2 regions of the Pseudobutyrivibrio sp. C4 genome follow, and region 1 is predicted to be linked to the other one. Evidence: predicted binding sites of a transcription regulator. Region 1 holds the regulator's gene; the other holds the start of a gene.
The links. The regulator NrdR, encoded in region 1, represses ribonucleotide reductase genes. The targets are predictions, from matches to a motif close to CACAANATNTTGTG.
Positions count from the first base shown of each region.

Region 2: the regulator NrdR is predicted to act here: its motif matches at 1,615-1,628, upstream of nrdD (anaerobic ribonucleoside-triphosphate reductase).

Region 1 is NZ_FOHF01000003.1:67,908-74,609, reverse strand. It holds gene BMY66_RS06840 (YqeG family HAD IIIA-type phosphatase) at 1-428, opposite strand, end outside; gene BMY66_RS06835 (hypothetical protein) at 487-876, opposite strand; gene nrdR (transcriptional regulator NrdR) at 957-1,409, opposite strand; gene nifJ (pyruvate:ferredoxin (flavodoxin) oxidoreductase) at 1,661-5,194, opposite strand; gene guaB (IMP dehydrogenase) at 5,541-6,702, shown strand, end outside.
Region 2 is NZ_FOHF01000001.1:451,163-457,864, forward strand. It holds gene nrdD (anaerobic ribonucleoside-triphosphate reductase) at 1-1,532, opposite strand, end outside; gene BMY66_RS02165 (radical SAM/SPASM domain-containing protein) at 1,703-2,692, opposite strand; gene BMY66_RS02170 (DUF2207 domain-containing protein) at 2,686-4,407, opposite strand; gene BMY66_RS02175 (NAD(P)H-dependent glycerol-3-phosphate dehydrogenase) at 4,400-5,422, opposite strand; gene plsY (glycerol-3-phosphate 1-O-acyltransferase PlsY) at 5,422-6,081, opposite strand; gene der (ribosome biogenesis GTPase Der) at 6,081-6,702, opposite strand, start outside.

The sequences.
Region 1 (6,702 bases):
CATTTTTTAACTGGCTGAACCATTACTGAACGAATGCCTGCACGATTAGCGCCCCACACATCTGTGAGAATCTGATCTCCCACAAAGATTGTGTTAGTAACATCTGTCCCCATCTGCTCCATAGCCTTTTTATAGCCAGCTGTGCCTGGCTTGCCTGCCTTATAAATGTAAGTACAGTATTCTACTGCCTCTTTAAAGGTCTTTACTCTAGGTTCTTTGTTATTAGATAGAAGCAACGCCTGAAAGCCTATTTCATGAAGTTCTCTAAATAATGCTTTTGCTCTATCATCCGCTGGTGCGTTGTGTGGTACAAGTGTATTGTCCACATCAAAAATAACTCCACGATATCCTTCTTCGTATAATTTAGCAAAGTCGATATCGTATGTGCTTTTAATATAGTCTTTTGGATATAAATTTCTTTTACTCATAGGCTCGATTTTAGCACAATAAAAAGAGCACATCAATTGATGTGCTCATAAAATGCTATTATAATGAGAAATTTTCCGTTCCTCTGACTGGTGTAGTCTCTGTAGTTGATGTAGCTTTATTAGCTACGAAATACTGATAACGATGAATTGCTGAATCCTTTTCCATATCACTAACTGCTTTTTCAACATCAAGTGATTTGATATCGCTATCGGATCCCTTCATATCATATACAGTGCCTGGCTTGTACTGAGTAGCAAAGTCGTAAGAACCAAATGTCTGATTGCTTCTAGCGGCTGCAATGTCCTCTTCAGTAACTGAAGCTGATGAAGACTCCTCAGGAATGTCTGTAACAGTTTCTTCAACAGACATTGAACTAAGTTCAGGCCTTATTCTTATGGAATTTTGATCATAAAACCCAATTGATGGGCGAATTCCTGAAATGTTCATTAAAAATAACTCTCCATATTTGCTTACGTATCTTATATCGTCCAGATAAGCAAATACTTAACCCCTTCTACTAAATGAGTTTATTTATCTAAAACCCTCTTTAACTCATCCATGAATGTATCAACATCCTTAAACTCACGGTAAACTGATGCGAAACGCACATAAGCAACAGGATCAACTGTCTCAAGATGCTCCATAACAATCTCTCCTATTTTTGTGCTAGGAATTTCTTTTTCTTCTAATGAAAAGATTTCTGTTTCGATTTCGTCTACTACTTTTGAAATCTGAGCTGCAGCAACAGGACGCTTACGGCATGCAATAAGTACGCCTTTTTCGATCTTGGTTCTGTCGTATGGCTCACGATTGTTATCCTTTTTGATAACAATCAAAGGAATTGTTTCTACCTTTTCGTATGTTGTAAAACGCTTGCCACACTCTGGACATGAACGTCTACGTCTGATTGATGTGTTGTCATCTGCAGGTCTTGAGTCAATTACGCTAGTATCATTACTACCACAAAAAGGACACTTCATAAAACCCTCCCTAAAAATATACTAATCCATAGTCCGACAGTTACGCTTACAATCCTTAGTGTTTCTACGCTCAGCGAAGAATGCTTCGCTTTAGAAACCTAAGAGATTGTCTGCTACTGTCTCCTATAAATAGCAAGATTTGATATATGATTTTATTACATACCACAATATATAGGTATATTTTATCAAAGACGATACAAATACGCAACAAAAAACCCCGCACATTTCTGTGCGGGGTAAAAAGTTAAATCTTATGAGTAAAGATCTACTAACTTCTTAAGGTGAGCGTAACGCTCCTTAGCTGTCTCCTCGTTGAGTGCGAAGAGCTTCTCAGCACGCTCTGGGAATGCCTTTGTAAGACGAGAGTAACGTGTCTCGTTTGCAAGGAAGTCCTGATACTTGCTGTAGTCACCTTCCTTAGAAGTAAGAGTGAATGGATTCTTTCCTTCCTTCTTAAGGTCTGGGTTGAATGAGAAGAGGTTCCAGTAACCAGCCTCTACAGCCTTCTTCATCTCATCCTGGCAGTGGTTCATACCACCCTTAACACCGTGAAGCTCACATGGAGCGTATCCGATGATAAGTGAAGGTCCGTTGTAAGCTTCTGCCTCAGCAAGAACCTTAACAGCCTGAGCCATGTTAGCACCAAGAGCGATCTGTGCTACATATACATAGCCGTATGACATAGCGATCTCAGAAAGAGACTTCTTAGACATCTCCTTACCTGATGCAGCGAACTGGCAAACTTCACCGATGTTAGAAGCCTTAGAAGCCTGTCCACCTGTATTAGAGTACATCTCTGTATCGAATACCATAACGTTAACGTTCTCACCAGAAGCAAGTACGTGATCAAGACCGCCGAATCCGATATCGTATGCCCAACCGTCACCACCGAAGATCCATACAGACTTCTTAGCGAGGTAATCCTTAAGAGCAAGTGCTGCCTTAGCGTCCTCAGAACCGTTCTTCTCGAGCTCAGCTACGAGTACGTCTGTTGCTGCACCGTTCTCACGTGTGCTGTTGATTGTCTCTTCGAACTTAGCAAATGCTGCCTTAAGCTCTGCAGAACCAGCCTCAGCTGCCTTCTTAGCAGACTCGATAGCGCGCTCGCGGAGGTACTTCTGTCCAACTTCCATACCTAAACCGTGCTGTGCGTTGTCCTCGAAGAGTGAGTTACACCATGCTGGACCCTTCTTAGAATCCTTGTTTACTGTGAATGGTGATGTAGCTGCAGGACCACCCCAAATTGAAGAACATCCTGTAGCGTTTGAAATATACATATGCTCACCAAAGAGCTGTGTAATAAGTCTTGCGTATGAAGTCTCTGCACAACCTGCACATGATCCTGAGAACTCAAGGAGTGGCTGGTTGAACTGAGAACCCTTAACTGTAAGGTCAGAACCTGCTGCTTCCTTACGTCCAACATTAGCTACTAAGTAGTTGAATACTGGCTGCTCGTCTGCTTCTTCTGCCTGTGGAACCATTGTGATAGCACCAACTGGACATACAGTTGTACACTCACCACATCCCATACAGTCAAGTGGAGATACAGACATTGTGTACTTGTACTCAGAAGCCTTTGGCTTTGTATCAGCAAGCTTAATGTTTGCTGGAGCTGCCTTAACCTCATCCTCAGAAAGAAGGAATGGGCGGATTGTAGCGTGTGAACATACGAATGCACACTGGTTACACTGGATACACTTTGTCTCATCCCATGTAGGAACTGTTACGGCTGTACCACGCTTCTCGTAAGCTGCAGCACCAAGCTCGAACTGTCCGTTTGGATTCTCAGAGAATGCAGATACTGGAAGTGAATCTCCATCCATCTTTGAAATAGGCTCGAGGAGGTTCTTAACCATCTTAACAACCTCTGGACGACCCTCAAGTGCTGGCTTAGCAGGATCTGCTGCTGGGTTCTTCCATGAATCAGGAACGTTAACCTTATGTACAGCATCTACACCAGCGTCGATAGCGTTGTAGTTCATCTGAACAACATCGTCACCCTTCTTACCGTATGACTTCTTAGCAGCTGCCTTCATGTACTCAACAGCCTCGTCGATAGGCATTACATCAGCAAGCTTGAAGAAAGCTGACTGAAGGATTGTGTTTGTACGCTTACCCATACCGATTTCGATAGCCTTGTCGATAGCGTTGATTGTGTAAAGCTGGATGTTGTTGTCAGCGATGTACTTCTTTGCCTCAGCGTTAAGGTGCTTCTCAAGCTCCTCATCTGACCACTGGCAGTTAATCATGAATACTCCGCCTGGCTTAACATCCTGTACCATCTTCATACCCTGTGTAACGTATGCTGGGTTGTGGCAAGCTACGAAGTCAGCCTGGTTGATATAGTATGGAGACTTGATTGGGTTGTCACCAAATCTCAAGTGAGAAATTGTAACACCACCAGTCTTCTTTGAATCATACTGGAAGTATGCCTGGATGTACTTATCTGTGTGGTCACCGATGATCTTTGTAGAGTTCTTGTTAGCACCTACAGTACCGTCACCACCAAGACCCCAGAACTTGCACTCCTTTGTACCAGGAGCTGATGTAATAGGAGCTGGCTTAACCTCTGGAAGTGAAAGGTTAGTAACATCATCTACGATACCGATTGTAAATCTAGCCTTTGGAGCATCCTTCTCGAGTTCCTTATATACAGCGAATACTGATGAAGGTGGAGTATCCTTTGATCCAAGACCATATCTACCACCACAAATTGTAATATCGTTAAGACCTGCTTCACGAAGTGTTGTAGCAACATCAAGGTAAAGTGGATCTGCAAGAGCACCTGGCTCCTTTGTTCTATCAAGGATAGCAATCTTCTTAACTGTCTTTGGAAGAGCAGCAAGGAATGCCTCTGATGACCAAGGTCTGTAAAGACGAACCTTAAGTACACCAACCTTCTCGCCGTGTGCGTTGAGGTAATCAATAACCTCTTCTGCAACGTCGTTGATAGAACCCATAGCGATGATAATTCTATCTGCATCAGCAGCACCATAGTAGTTGAAAAGCTTGTAATCTGTACCAAGCTTTGCATTTACCTTGTCCATGTACTTCTGAACAACTGCTGGGAAGTTATCATAGTATGTGTTGCATGCTTCTCTATGCTGGAAGAAAACGTCTCCGTTTTCGTGAGAACCACGCATTGTTGGGTGCTCTGGGTTAAGAGCGCGTGCTCTGAACTCGTTGATAGCATCCATGTTAACCATCTCTTTAAGATCTGCATAATCCCACTTCTCGATCTTCTGGATTTCGTGTGATGTACGGAAACCATCGAAGAAGTTAAGTACAGGTACCTTACCCTCGATAGCTGCAAGGTGAGCTACTGGAGCAAGATCCATTACTTCCTGTGGATTTGTCTCAGCGAGCATAGCGAAACCTGTCTGACGACAAGCGTAAACATCGGAATGATCACCAAAGATGTTAAGTGACTGTGTAGCAACTGTACGAGCTGATACATCGAATACACAAGGAAGCTGCTCTGCAGCGATCTTGTACATATTAGGGATCATAAGAAGAAGACCCTGTGAAGCTGTGAATGTAGTTGTGAGTGCACCTGCACCAAGTGAACCGTGAACGGCACCTGCGGCACCTGCCTCAGACTCCATCTCTACAACCTTTACTTGATTTCCAAAAATGTTTTCAAGGCCTGCTGCTGACCACTGATCAACAAAGTCGGCCATTGGGCTGGATGGTGTGATAGGGTAAATAGCAGCGACGTCTGTAAACGCATAAGCAACGTGTGCTGCAGCCTGGTTACCATCCATAGACTGTTTTGCTCTTGGCATTTTTAAATCCTCCTTATTATATAGGACATTTTATAGTTACTAGGATTGGAGAATATAACACCGGCCCCAACCCCACAATGTCGTAATTTTATGATAGAACTAATGAAAAATTTTTTCAACAGAACAAGGTATCATTTCTGTTTATTTTAGAGTACAAAATTGTAAAATCTTTTTGTTTTTATCCTCACAGGCGGACATTTGTCTTTCATAGAGTTACATGTCAAAAAAACTTTCTTCCAATAGCAAAAAATCAGCATATTTATTCAAATAATTTTATTGACTAACGGAACTTTGTTAAATATAATTTTAAAAAATTTATGTTCATTAAAGAAAGAGAGGTTGTTTTATGGCATCGATTATTGGTGATGGCATTACTTTCGACGACGTCTTACTGGTTCCTCAGTATTCGGAAGTAACTCCAAATCTTATTGATCTTCACACTAACTTAACTAAAAAAATTAAACTCAACATTCCTATGATGAGTGCTGCTATGGATACTGTTACAGAATCCCGCATGGCAATCGCTATGGCACGTCAGGGTGGTATCGGTATCATCCATAAGAATATGTCTATCGAAGCTCAGGCTGAAGAAGTAGACAGAGTTAAGCGTTCTGAGAACGGCGTTATCACTGACCCATTCTTCTTAGGACCAGACAACACACTTGCTGAAGCAAATGAACTTATGGGTAAGTTCAGAATCTCAGGTGTACCTATCACAAAGGAAGACGGCACACTTATCGGTATCATCACTAATCGTGACCTTAAATTCGAAACTGACTTTTCTAAAAAAATTAGCGAATCAATGACCTCAGAAGGTCTTATCACTGCAAAGGAAGGTATCTCTTTAGAAGAAGCAAAGGAAATCCTTGCAAAGTCTCGTAAAGAAAAGCTTCCTATCGTAGACGAAAACTTCAAGCTCAAGGGACTTATCACAATTAAAGATATTGAGAAGCAGATTAAATATCCAAACGCTGCAAAGGATGACCAGGGTCGTCTTCTCTGTGGTGCTGGTGTTGGAATCACTGGAAATATGATGGAACGTGTTGAAGCCTTAGTTAACGCTCAGGTTGACGTCATCGTTATGGATTCAGCTCACGGTCACTCAAAGAACATTATCGATGCTGTAAAGAAAGTTAAGGCTGCTTACCCTGATCTTCAGGTTATCGCAGGAAATATTGCTACTGGCGATGCTACTCGCGCTCTTATCGAGGCTGGCGCAGATGCTGTTAAGGTTGGTATTGGACCTGGTTCAATCTGTACAACACGTGTTGTTGCAGGTATTGGTGTTCCACAGATTTCTGCAATCATGGAATGCTACGAAGTTGCAAAGGAATACGGTATTCCAATCATCGCTGATGGTGGTATCAAGTACTCAGGTGATATGACAAAGGCTCTTGCAGCTGGTGGTTCAGTATGTATGATGGGTTCAATGTTTGCAGGATGTGATGAAGCTCCTGGTTCATTCGAGCTCTTCCAGGGTCGTAAGTACAAGGTATACCGTGGTATGG
Region 2 (6,702 bases), on a different contig from region 1:
TCCTGAAGCTCATTAAATGCGGTAATACCGAATGAAGCAGTTGCAGCCTTAAGAAGTGGCTTAATTTTATCGTGGAAACCAAGGTGTCCACCGTAGAAGCCGCCCTCGCAATAAGCAAGTGGATTTGTGCTAGCGCGCATTTCTCCAAGATATGCATATGTACGAATGTGAAGCTTTCTAATCATTTCAAGATAGTAATCAAGCACTTCGTAGAAATCCTTTGATTCCTGACGTGACTTAGCAAGAATCATAGGAAGGTGAAGTGATACTGCACCAATATTGAAACGACCAATAAATACTGGCTCATCATTTTCATCTGCAGGCTTCATGCCGCCCCTTTCATACCAAGGTGAAAGGAATGCACGGCATCCCATAGGTGAAATTACCTTGCCATATTTCTTGTACATGCTGGCAATGTAGCCCTCACCCGTAAGAGAAAGCCAATCTGGATACATTGTCTTACGTGAACAATCGATACCTGCTTCAAAAACATCCTCAAGCTCCTTACCAGGGCCGTGAAGATTTTCATCATAAAGGAATACAATCTTAGGGAAAAGAACTGGCTTTTTGAAGCCTGGCTTTCCCTGGCCGATTGAACGAACCTTTAAGCATGCCTTTGATGCCATCTTTGCAAATACTGATGTACCAAGACCAATTGTAACAGTGATAAATGGATAGTCACCACGGCTGGAAGCAACTGTGTTGAACTTGTACTCCCATCCCTGGAAGCCCTGTTCCATTTCTCTTTGTACTTCTGCCATTGATACTTCGTGAGCCTTTTCCTCACCAATACCAAGAGCGATGTATTTTTCCATGTATTTATCGAATGATTTCTGAGCATATTTCTCAAGAATCTGATCAGCCTGAGGAATAGTGAAACCACCGTACTGCTGGCTTGCAGCAGAAAGAACGATGTCACCGATTACATCAAATGCTACATCCAAACTCTTAGGCTCGTTGTAGAAAATGTTACCCATTTCAAAGCCGCCCTCAAGAACTGACTTTACATCGAAAAGACAACAGTTCATTGTGTCTCTTCTGGCGTTCATATCGTGGATGTAGATATAGCCATCACGAATAGCCTGAACTTCCTCAGTAGTAAGGAAAAATTTCTTGTAAAGCTCCCTATTAAGCTCATTGAAAATTAAAGAACGTTTTGTGGATACAAGCGCAGAATCAGTATTTGAATTTTCCTTGTCACCAATGTACATGATGTTTTGAGACTTCTTATAAACATCATCCAACATCTGGACAAAATCCTGCTTGTAATTGCGGTAATCGCGGTAAGATTTTGCAACCATAGGGTTAACACGTTCCAAAGCACCCTCAACAATGTTATGCATTTGCGCAATTTCAATTTTCTCAAGGCCAAGTTCCTCCACTCTTTCTTCAACGAATTGACAGATAAACTTTTCCTGCTCAGGAGTAAATTTTACAAGTACGCGTGTAGCAGATTTTCCAACAGCTTCTACAACTTTTTGCACATCAAATGGTTCAAGTGAGCCATCCTTTTTAACTACATATCTTTTCATGTTCCGCCTCCGGGTTTTATATAAGAATGAATCGTATTGTATATAATATTCAGTCAATATCTAGTTGATTTAAAACAAAAACTACTAGATATTGTGTTGATAGAATTATACTACCACCACATTATCTAGTAGTCAATAGACTTCTGTACCACAAAATAAAGTTTCACAATTTAGTCATAATAACACCCTACATCTTTATGATTTAAATCACCATAGGTGGCATAAGTAAGACATTTCAATCCACCCTTACAGAATGAACAATAGTCACAATCCATACATTCATCAGGAGTAGTGTCGTCTCTAAGCTCCTGTAGCACCCTAGAATTATGATATAAATCCAACATGTTATCCTCTAGCAGATTCCCAACCACTATCGGCATACGTCTACAAGGAACTAAATCGCCATTTTCCATGACAGTCAGCAAGGTATCTCCTGCTGTGCAGGAATAAGGCAGATTATTAGTCTTTAAAAATTGCAGAGCACGATATAGCGCCACTTCTGTTTTACACCCCTGTCTTCTTAGTGCAAAGCTCGCCCTTGTGATCATATCAAGGTACTCTTTCGTTTGCTCTTTATTCATGCAAAGGTTAACCTCTGGAGAATTCAATGGAATATATCTATCCGACCATACAGTGTCCACTCCATATCTTTTTGCAAACTTAACAACGTTTGGCAACTCTTTATAATTGAGCGCCGTTGCAGTAAAAGATAAAGAAACATAAACATTGTACTTTTTCAGCAGCTTTACAGCCTTTGCCACTTTAGAATAAACACCCTTGCCTCTTATGTAGTCGTTAGTTTTCTTGCTGCCTTCCAGGCTCACCTGAACATATTCTGGGCCATAACTGGCAATCCTTTTTGCTATCTCATCCGTGATAAGAGTGCCATTTGTAAGAATCGAGAAACTATATAAATCACTATCCTTCTTAAATTCTTCTAAGAGCTCAAAAAAATGAGGAGAACACAGTGGTTCCCCTCCTGTTATATTAATATGTCCTTTGATTTTCTGCTCCTTAAGAAGCTGTCTGTATTGATTTAAAATACCCAAAAGCTGCTCACTATTAAGTGAAACGGGTACATGACCTTCTTGATAACAATGTAAGCATTTAAGATTGCAGCTTTCACTGATATGCCATTGCAATACAAATTCTCTTACCATGAGCCGCCTCCGCCGCAAGAAGAACATCCACCACCACAAGATGAGCATCCGCCGCCACATCCTGAGCTAGAACCAGAGCTAGAACTGCTGCTTGTATATGTATCTGTATAATACACAGAGCTTGTTATATTATCTGTATACTTTCGATATCTGTTTGTTGCATCTGCAGTGTAATCATATTTCTGTACGAGCTTTTTGGATATACCCAGAATAAAAGCGTATGGAAGAATCTCATCAAAATAATCAGGGTCTTCCTTAATCTTTGCCTCTAAATCTGTCTTTTTTATTCCAGAAAGATAATCCTTATATGCTTCAACTCTAGCTTGCAACTCTTCGCCATAGGCACTCTTTTTAGGCGTATTAGCTGCAAAAAATCCTATAGCTATAATTGCAAGGAATGCAGGCAAAAAGAACCATCTAAGAGTCGGATCCATATCCTCCGACTTAATATAGGCAAATCCCCAAGCTACACAGGAAGCAAAAAACAGAAAGCTAGATATAAAAAACTCTACGTAAGATGTAATATTGTAAATTTGAGAATCAAACTTCGCTTCTAACATTTTGCAAAGCTTACCATTTAGCTTACGAACACTTTTATCCTCTGCTGGGTTCACCTCAGAACCATTTTGGAAAAGCCCTTCATATACAAGCTTCTCTGCTTCAGTCATATTACCAATACTTGTATTTACTTTATGAATCTTTAATTTTGTTTTACTACTAGGGTTCTTAATACGTACGTACCCTTTGGCAGCAAGCTGAATAATTACAGTTACCAGAAGAAGCTGTCCACTTCCCTGGTAGATATAACCCATTTCAACAGCTTCAAGGCCACCAGGAGCTGTCCCAGAAACATATTCGCCATCAACCAAATCGCTATCTTTGTTTTTATTCCAGAAGAAAAAGCTAATTAAAACACTGGCCAGGCAAATCAGACATAGTCTAAAGGCAAGGCTCTTATAATTAACTGTAGAATCTGTGAAGTACCCCTCCGGCAATTCAACATCAACAGTGAGTGCTCCATTTAGATGATAATCCTTAGAAACCACTGCTGTAATGGTATTACCATCAACTGTGTAATCTACCTGGGAAGAAATATCTTTCTTACGCTTTTTGTCCGCAAAGAATGACACTTTGCTGGATGAATCAATATCCTTAGGCAAAGTGATATTAACCTTAGCTCCATTGATTTCAGTGCCCCAATAATCGCCAAAAGCATGAAAAATCAACTCATCAAAGCCCTTGTAAACATCGCCCCCCATATCATAATCGTAGGATATTACGTAGTCATAATCACCTTCATCTAAAGTATAATAAGCACTTCCTATTTTGATTCGCTTCTTTCCATGAATGGTATCAACTGTATATTCTTCGTTTTCGCACTCCAGGTTAGTAATTTCACCCTTTCTTGACATAGTTTTCTTGTCTTTTGAGGTATACTTGAGCCATTCTGGAATAAAACGAAAAATACCATGATGCCCATCTTCATAGAAATTTACAGTAATATCTTCAGTAACGTGAATTTTATTATTTTCATCCACATCAAGATTCACTTCATAAGCTTCAATTGTAAAACCATCTGCCTTGGAAGCCTTGGATGATGAGCTATTTATAATAAATCCCACTATCTGGATTCCACAGAGAATCAGGCAAATTATCCCTAAAATAAAAAAGGTTACACCGAAGAAGTGTAACCATTCCTTGCATCTTTTAAACACCACAACACTCCCACTCTAAATCTGATGTTTCATCCTTCTTAGAACGAGTCATCAGCTCATATACTGCATCCTTTGCAGCAAGTCCATCGAAAAGAACCGCATTTACGATATCTACGATAGGCATTTCGATATTGTATTTCTCTGCAAGCTTCTTTGCCGCCTTTGCAGAATATACGCCTTCTACAACCATGGCAACCTTTTCCATAGCCTCATCCTTGCTCATACCCTGGCCAATATAGTAACCAGCCATTCTGTTTCTAGAATGAATAGATGAGCATGTAACAATCAAATCACCGACACCTGTAAGACCTGATAATGTCTCGGCCTGGCCACCCATTGCAACTGCAAGAGCAGAGATTTCCTTGATACCACGAGTAATAAGAGCAGCCTTTGCATTGTCGCCAAAACCAAGGCCATCTGACATACCAGCAGCAAGTGCGATAACGTTTTTCAACGCAGCACCAACCTCTATACCCTTAACATCTGGTGATGAATATACTCTGAAATATTTGTTCATGAAAAGATTCTGAACAAAAAGCGCTGTCTGACGGTCTGTTGAACCAGCAACTACAAGTGTAGGCTTGAATACAACAACCTCCTCAGCATGGCTTGGGCCAGATAATACGCATATACGTTTATCTTTTCCTAGCACATCCTCCAGAATTTCTGTCTGTGTGAAAAGAGTATCTTCCTCAATACCCTTTGTAACAGTAATGAAAATCTGATTTGGATTAACAAAGGATTTAATCTTTTCAGCTGTCTCTCTTGTTGCTTTTGATGGGACAGCCATCAAAATAACATCAGCGAACTTTGCTGCAGACTCAATATCTGCAGTAAACTTCATAGATTCTGGAAGCTTAACTCCCTTTATTTTGTCACTGGTATGAGTGTCGTTCATCTGATCAACCTGTGACTGACGATGTGACCAAACCTCTACTTCATGACCATTTTTGTCAAGCATTACAGCAAGGGCTATACCCCAGCTTCCTGCACCTAAAACACTAATTCTTGCCATTATGCCCTCGTTTCTGGATGGAATGAGAATTTGTTCTCTTTTCCATTGATTAGACGTCCAATATTTGCATGGTGAAGTGCAATTGAAAGTGCAGAAACAAGGCAGCAAATAACAAGTGCTTCCTTAAGCTGTGCTCCTTCAAATTTGCCATCTAAAAGTCCCATCTTGGCACCGATAAGCATCTCGATTGCAAATGAAAGCTCACCAATGATAGAACCAAGTGATACATAGCGAGTAAGTGCAACAATCGCTATAAATACACATGCTGGAATTGGAAGTCCCATTGGGAAAAGTGCGATGATAAAACCAAGTGTAGATGCAACGCCCTTTCCACCTTTAAAATGCATGTAACATGGGAAATCATGACCAAGCACACAGCCAAGGCCTGCATATACCATGTAAATATTAACGTTTTCTACAAAACGTCCAAAAATCAGCCAAACAAAAAATACCGCTACTACGCACTTAAGGCAGTCCCATGCAAGTGTAGCAAGACCTGCAGGAACTCCAAGAGTTCTCATTGTGTTAGTGGAACCAACATTACCACTACCAACCTTTGTTAAATCAATATTCTTAGATTTACCGATGAGATATCCCATCAAAATCATTCCAAAACAATAGCCAATAAGTAATGCTAAAATTCTCCCCAAAACAACCATTATTCGTTTTCCTTTCTCTCTCTAATGATAAATTTTAAAGATGTACCTTCAAAACCAAAGGCATCTCTGATTCTGTTTTCCAAGTATCTAACGTAAGAGAAATGCATCAGGTATTTCTCGTTTACAAAGATAACGAATGTAGGTGGCTTAACAGCAACCTGAGTTGTGTAGTATATCTTAAGGCGCTTGCCCTTGTCTGTAGGTGGCTGCTGAAGTGCAACTGCCTCAGATACGATTTCGTTAAGAACACCTGTAGCTATACGCATTGAGTTGTTTTCAATAACTGCATCGATTGTCTCGTAGATTTTGCCAAGGCGCTGACCGCTCTTAACAGAAATAAAGAGAATTGATGCATATGGCATAAATGAAAGAATCTGACGAATCTTTGTCTCATGCTCCTTCATTGTTTTATCGTTCTTTTCGATAGCATCCCATTTGTTAACACAGATGATGATACCCTTTCCACGTTCATGAGCAATACCAGCGATTTTAGCATCCTGCTCAGTAACACCTTCTGTAGCATCAATCATGATGATAACAACATCTGCCTTTTCAACAGAAGCAACAGCACGAACTATTGAATAGCGTTCAAGGTCCTCCTTGATTTTGCTCTTACGACGA